2 regions of the Mycobacterium parmense genome follow, and region 2 is predicted to be linked to the other one. Evidence: predicted binding sites of a transcription regulator. Region 2 holds the regulator's gene; the other holds the start of a gene.
The links. The regulator LexA, encoded in region 2, represses DNA repair genes until DNA is damaged. The targets are predictions, from matches to a motif close to CGAACANNTGTTCG.

Region 1 (3,402 bases), 110 kb from region 2:
CGATCTCCGCGGCGGCCTCTGCGCCGACCTCGATGCCCAGGATGCCGGCCGACCGGGCCAGCACCCGCTCGAGTTCGGCGGGCTCGTAGAAGTCCATGTGTGCGGTGAAGCCGAACCGGTCGCGCAGCGGGCCGGTCAGCGCGCCGGACCGGGTGGTGGCGCCGACCAGCGTGAACGGTGCCACCTCCAGCGGGATCGACGTCGCCCCGGGCCCCTTGCCGACCACCACGTCGACGCGGAAGTCCTCCATGGCCAGGTAGAGCATCTCCTCGGCGGGCCGGGCGATGCGGTGGATCTCGTCGATGAAGAGCACGTCGTGCTCGACCAGGTTGGACAGCATCGCGGCCAGGTCGCCGGCCCGCTCGAGCGCGGGACCCGACGTCACCCGCAGCGAGGAGCCGAGCTCGGCCGCGATGATCATCGCCAGCGACGTCTTGCCCAGCCCCGGCGGGCCGGACAGCAGGATGTGATCGGGTGTGCCGCCGCGGTTCTTGGCGCCCTCGATCACCAGCTGCAGCTGTTCGCGGACCCGCGGCTGGCCGATGAACTCCTGCAGGGTCCGCGGCCGCAGGCTGCCGTCGACGTCGCCCTCGCCGACGGCCAGCGTCGGGGAGACGTCGCGGTCGGCGTAGGGGTCCTCGTCGTCGTCCTCGGTCACCGCGACTTCCCCAGCAAAGACAACGCGGCCCGCAGCGCACCGGACGTCGTGGCGTCGCGATCGTCGGCCAGCACCTTGTCGGTGGCCTCCTCGGCCTGCTTCACCGCGAAGCCCAGACCCACCAGGGCCTCCACCACCGGACCGCGCACCGCATGGCCGTTGGTCGCCGCGCTCGCCGGCGCCGCGCCGGTCGCGGGACCGATCTTGTCGCGCAGTTCCAGCACCATGCGCTCGGCGCCGCGTTTGCCGATGCCGGGCACCCGGGTCAGCGCGGCGACGTCGCCGTCGTGCAGCGCCTGGCGCAGCGCCGCGGCGTCGTGCACGGCCAGCGTGGCCATCGCCAGCCGGGGGCCCACCCCGGACACCGACAGCAGGGTCGTGAACAGGTCGCGGGTCTCGGTGTCGGGAAACCCGTAGAGCGTCATCGAGTCCTCGCGCACGATCATCGCGGTGATGAGCCTGGCCTCGGTGCCGGTTCGCAGCGTCGCCAGGGTCGACGGCGTCGCGTTCACGCGGTAGCCGACGCCGGCCGCCTCGATCACCGCGTGATCGAGCGCGATGCCGAGCACCTCGCCGCGCACCGAGGCGATCACCGGGCGGCCCCGCGCTTGGCCTCGACCTGGGCGACCTTGGCCAGGTAGGTGTTTCGCTGCCGCGCGGCCTGCGCCTGCGCGGCGGCCATCCGCTCGATCATCGGCGCCCGCCAGCAGTGGCAGATGGCCAGCGCGAGCGCGTCGGCCGCGTCGGCCGGTGTCGGTTTAGCCTGCAGCGCAAGGATTTTGGTGACCATCGCGGTCACCTGCGCCTTGTCGGCGGCGCCGTTGCCGGTGACCGCGGCCTTGACCTCGCTGGGCGTGTGGAAGTGCACGTCGATGCCGCGCCTGGCGGCCGCCACCGCGACCACGCCGCCGGCCTGCGCGGTGCCCATCACCGTCGTCACGTTGTGCTGGGAGAACACCCGCTCGATGGCCACCACGTCCGGCTGGTGCGTGGCCAGCCAGTGCTCGACGGCGTCGCTGATGGCCAGCAACCGCAGGGGCACCGGCGCGTCCGACGGGGTGCGCACCACGTCGACGTCCAGCGCGACGACGGTGCGCCCGCGACCGCTCTCGATCACCGACAGCCCGCATCGGGTCAGCCCGGGGTCGACGCCCATCACCCGCATTGCCCGCTCCCACCTCTAGAACAGCTGTTCGATAGCGTAACGGGCCGCCTCGACGCCGCCGGACAGGACACGCGGCCGCGGGGCCGCTTCTTTCCCGACCCCCCGGCCCACAAAATGCTGTTATCTTAAGGCGCTTGTTTGCCCGACCCGGAGGGTGCGCATGGGGACGCTGCTGGTCGTTGTCGCCGCCGTGCTGTTCATCGCGTCCGTCGTGGTCCTGGTCGTCGCTTTGCGGCGGCCGCGGGGACCCGGCGGGAGGGCGGGCCGGACGCCCGGGCGCACAGACCCGCTGGCGTTCAACGCGATGCCCCAGTTCGGCCCGCGGCAACTCGGCCCCGGCGCGATTGTCAGCTACGGCGGCATCGACTACGTCGTCCGCGGGTCCGTCACCTACCGCGAGGGGCCGTTCGTGTGGTGGGAGCACCTGCTCGAGGGCGGCGACCAGCCGCTGTGGTTCAGCGTCGAGGAGGACGACGGGCGCCTCGAGCTCGCGATGTGGGTCAGCCGCAAAGGCCTCGACCTGCAGCCGGGCGGCCCGTACGTCGTCGACGGCGTGACCTTCCACGAGACGGAGCGCGGTCGCGCCTCCTACACCACCGAGGGCACGACGGGCCTGCCGGCGGGCGGGGAGATGGAGTTCATCGACTGCGCCGACGCCGACGGGAGCGCCCTGCTCTCGTTCGAGCGCTGGGCCCCGGACACCCCGTGGGAAGTGTCGACGGGCAAGCCCGTGTTGACCGGCGAGCTCACCGTCTACCCGGCGCCTCCGCCGTCGGCCTAGGACTCGGGGGACCTCTCGGTGCCGCTTCATCAGCTCGTCGTGACGCCGACGGACGTCTGCGGCCAAAACCTCGGGCTCGCGCTCAACACCCCCGCCCCGGCCCCGCTGGCCGCCTCCCGCCTGGTTCACCCGGCCGGCGGCGCGCTGCGGCTCGGGGTGCTCGGCGCCTCCCACGTCGTCACCGTCGAGCATGCGGCGGGCCGGTTCAGTGAGCAGGTCTCCTGCGTTGCCCGCGAGCTGGGCACCGACCTGCCGGCGCGCACCGGCGCACCCGGCTACCTTCTCGAATCCCGGACCGACACCTACGACCGGGCCGCGTTCCGCCGGATCGCGGCCGCCCTGCGCGAGCGCTGCGAGCGCCGGGGGTGGCTCGGCGGGACATTCCCCGGAGACGACGCCGCGCTGACCGCGCTGGCCGCCGAGCCCGACGGCAGCGGGTGGCGGTGGCAGACCTGGCACCTGTATCCGGGGCGCTCGGGCGGCGACATCGTCCGCACGGCCAGCCGGTGGCGCCCGTGAGCCGCAACCGCCTGTTCGTGATCGCCGCCGGGCTGGCGGTCGCCGCGACCGTGTGCCTGGTGTTCGGGATCGTGTTGCTCAACAAGGACATCGCGTCCTACATCGCGAGCCACTATCGCGAGTACTCACACGACGTGAACGGCACGCGCTACGTCTGCACCGGTGCGCCCGACGACGTCGCCGACACGCTCGCGGACTATCAGGCACCCCAGGCGCGCGCCTCCAGCGGCAACAGCGAGTACCTGCGCTACAGCAACAACATCGTCATCGTCGGCCCCG
Region 2 (3,402 bases):
GGAAAACACGGCCTCCTCGAAATAGTCGAAGGGCTCGATCGTCGGATACTTGCCGGCACCGTGGCCGGACCACGTCCCAAGCAGTGGAGCCAGCGCAGCGAGGTCGGGATGCAAGTCGGGGGGCATGAGTTTCAGGCTAGCCCGGCGACGCAGCAGGCCCCACGGGCCTGCGCAGGAGACGGGCCGTCGTGCCTAGCCGGGCGCGGAGACCTCGCGGTGCGCGCGCAGCGCCTGGATCTCGCGCTCGAAGTCCTCTGCGGAGGAGAAGGAACGGTATACCGACGCGAACCGCAGGTAGGCCACCTCGTCGAGGTCGCGCAGCGGCCCCAGGATGGCCAACCCGACCTCGTGGCTGGGAACCTCCGGCGAGCCCGCCGCGCGCACGGTGTCTTCCACTTGTTGGGCCAGCAGGTTCAGCGCGTCGTCGTCGACCTGGCGACCCTGGCAGGCCCGCCGGACCCCGCTGATGACCTTCTCCCGGCTGAACGGTTCGGTGACGCCACTGCGCTTGACCACTGCGAGGACCGCGGTCTCGACCGTGGTGAAGCGTCGTCCGCACTCCGGACACGACCGGCGGCGCCGGATGGCCTGGCCTTCATCGGTTTCCCGCGAGTCGATCACCCGCGAGTCGGGGTGACGGCAGAACGGACAGTGCATGACCGCTCCTTCGCCGTGCCGACAATCAGGTGACGCAGTACTGCGAGCGTACCCGAGGGCACCGGCCGGCCCGGCTCGTCACGGGGACCACCGTTGTCAGCCGACCGGCGCGATCAGGGTCTGGCCCGCGGCGAGTGCCGGAGAGTGCAGATCGTTGAGCTCGCGGATCCGCTCGGCCACCTGGCGCGCCGGGGCGTCCGGCGCGACGCGGTGCGCGACGTCCTGCAAGGACTCCCCCGCCTCGACGCGCACGACGGCGAGCCGATTGGGAACGGGGGCCGCGGAACTCGACGAGTCACCGTTGAGCGCCTCACCGAGGTTGCCGACAAGACCCAGCCAGAGGGTGATCAGCCCGGCGATCAGCGCCAGTCCCGCGGTCGCCGCCAGCCCGACGGGCCGCCTGCGACGATGCGGCGCGACGGACACCGCCACCCCGCTGCCGTGGTAGCGGGTGGCCGCGCCGGCCGGCCGGGCCGGGCCGGGCCTCCGTGACACCGCCAGGCCGTCCCGGCTGTAGCGGAGCCCCTGCACCGGACCGTTGACCGGGCGCCGAGCGCTGCTGGTCCGCGGTGAGAGTGTGTGAATCGTGGTCATCTGCGTTCCTCCGGTCAAGCCTGGTCTCGCTCGTGTGTTCGACCATAGTCGCTCGTGTGTTCGATTCCCGAACATTTGAGCGAAGCGTGTCGGACGAGCGAAACGCTAGACGACGCCACCGACAACTTCGTCGCCGTCGTCGCTGCCATGCCGCCTGGTTACCCGAACCGCGCGAAAGTTACACACTTGTGATTCCGCCGCTGGTGCGCCGTTTTCAAGCCGGCGAACGCCGCGACACGCCAGTCGAACACATGTTTGATTCTGCGCGGTACTCCGGCTACATTCATTGCCATGAGCGACAGCAGTGACACCTCATCGACCGTCGCGCCCGGCCGGTTGCATTCCGTGGACACTTCCCTCACCGAACGGCAGCGCACCATCCTGAACGTCATCCGCGAGTCGGTCACCAGCCGCGGATACCCGCCGAGCATCAGGGAGATCGGCGACGCCGTAGGCCTGACGTCGACCTCCTCGGTGGCTCACCAGCTGCGGACCCTCGAGCGCAAGGGGTATCTGCGCCGCGACCCCAACCGTCCCCGCGCGGTCGACGTCCGCGGCGCCGACGACACCGGCGTGGCGGCGCCCGTCACCGACGTCGCCGGCTCGGACGCCCTGCCGGAACCCATCTTCGTGCCGGTGCTCGGACGCATCGCGGCAGGCGGGCCGATCCTCGCCGAGGAAGCCGTCGAAGACGTCTTTCCGCTGCCGCGCGAACTCGTCGGCGAAGGCACGCTGTTCCTGCTCAAGGTGGTCGGCGACTCGATGGTCGAGGCCGCGATCTGCGACGGCGACTGGGTGGCGGTGCGACAGCAGAACGTCGCCGACAACGGCGACATCGTCGCGGCCATGCTCGACGGCGAGGCCACCGTCAAGACCTTCAAGCGGGCGGGCGGTCAGGTTTGGTTGATGCCGCACAACCCGGCGTTCGACCCCATACCGGGCAACGACGCCGTGGTGCTCGGCAAGGTCGTCACCGTGATCCGCAAGATCTAGCCCCCGCGGCCGGGGTCACGGGCTCAATCGGCCTTGACGAAGCCGTTGGCCCGGGCGACCTCTTCGCTGGCCAGCCACAGCTCGGGCAGCGTGTCGTGGTACAGCTCGCTGCCCGGCGTGTAGTACAGGCCGAAGCGCGCGCTCGCCTTGATGGGGTATCCGTCGGGAACCTGATAGGGATCGTCCAAGGGCAGGTGGATGGTCGGACGACCGGCCGGGGCCTCCGCGCCGGCCGATGCCCGGCCCGGTTCCGCAGGGTGTTCCGAGTCCTCTTCGGCGAATTCCTCGTCCGCGGCAGCATGCCGCCCGGTCCGCGCCGCCATGCCGGCGGCCACGGCCCCCACCGCCGCGGCGCCGGTCTCGTCGGCGCTCGCGGTGTCGTCGTACGACTCCCGGTGGTCTTCGAAGTCCTCCGGGCGCCGCTGGGCCTCTGGGGTCGTGGGAGTTGTTGGCGCGGAAGGGATTTCGGCGATTTCGGCGTCCTGGTAGCCTTCGTCGGCGTAGTCGCCTTGCTCGGCGCTCTCGGGCTCGGGATAACCGGCCTGCGACAGATCGTCGTCGGAGACGATGGGTATCGAGTCGGTGTCGACGGCATCGGGGTTCTCCCCCTCGACGTCGTAGTAGCTTCCGTAATCCTCTTCGTCGGAAGCGGTTTCGCCGCCGTACATCTCGGCTCCGCGCCGCCAGCCGACACGCGCCCCCGGCCCGGCGTCGGACTGCTGCTCCGGCGCGGCCGCGAAGTGCTCGGCGGATGCCTGAGCGTCACGGTGGTCCCAGGGCTGGTCGACGGCCGGCTCGTAGCCGACGTCGTCGGGCGCGTAGGCGGGCCCCTCGGCGGCGAGACGATGGCGACGCCGGCCGAACGCCAGGTACGCCGACACCGCGACCAGGGCCACCAACGGCACCGCGACCAGCAACCACCACCATTGCCAGGCGAACTTCTTGCCGTGCGGGGGCATCGCCGAGCTGCTGGGCTGGCTCTGCCCCGCCACCTGCAGACCCGACAGCAGCGGCGCCAGGTTCGCCGGCTCGGTGGAATAGGTGTTCTTCGCCCGGTTCCACGAGACCTTGCCGCCGGTGAACTGCTGCGAGACGACGTCGCCATCCACGGCCTGATCCCCGACCGGCGCGCCCAGTTTTCCGGAGGCGCCACGCAGC

Region 1: the regulator LexA is predicted to act here: its motif matches at 1,841-1,854, upstream of ruvC (crossover junction endodeoxyribonuclease RuvC).

Annotation. Positions count from the first base shown of each region.
Region 1 is NZ_AP022614.1:2,274,709-2,278,110, forward strand. It holds gene ruvB (Holliday junction branch migration DNA helicase RuvB) at 1-658, opposite strand, end outside; gene ruvA (Holliday junction branch migration protein RuvA) at 655-1,251, opposite strand; gene ruvC (crossover junction endodeoxyribonuclease RuvC) at 1,248-1,823, opposite strand; gene G6N48_RS10100 (DUF4178 domain-containing protein) at 1,984-2,604, shown strand; gene G6N48_RS10105 (DUF2617 family protein) at 2,623-3,123, shown strand; gene G6N48_RS10110 (DUF4247 domain-containing protein) at 3,120-3,402, shown strand, end outside.
Region 2 is NZ_AP022614.1:2,386,204-2,389,605, forward strand. It holds gene G6N48_RS10700 (peroxynitrite isomerase) at 1-126, opposite strand, end outside; gene nrdR (transcriptional regulator NrdR) at 193-657, opposite strand; gene G6N48_RS10710 (LysM peptidoglycan-binding domain-containing protein) at 754-1,251, opposite strand; gene lexA (transcriptional repressor LexA) at 1,543-2,244, shown strand; gene G6N48_RS10720 (LGFP repeat-containing protein) at 2,268-3,402, opposite strand, start outside.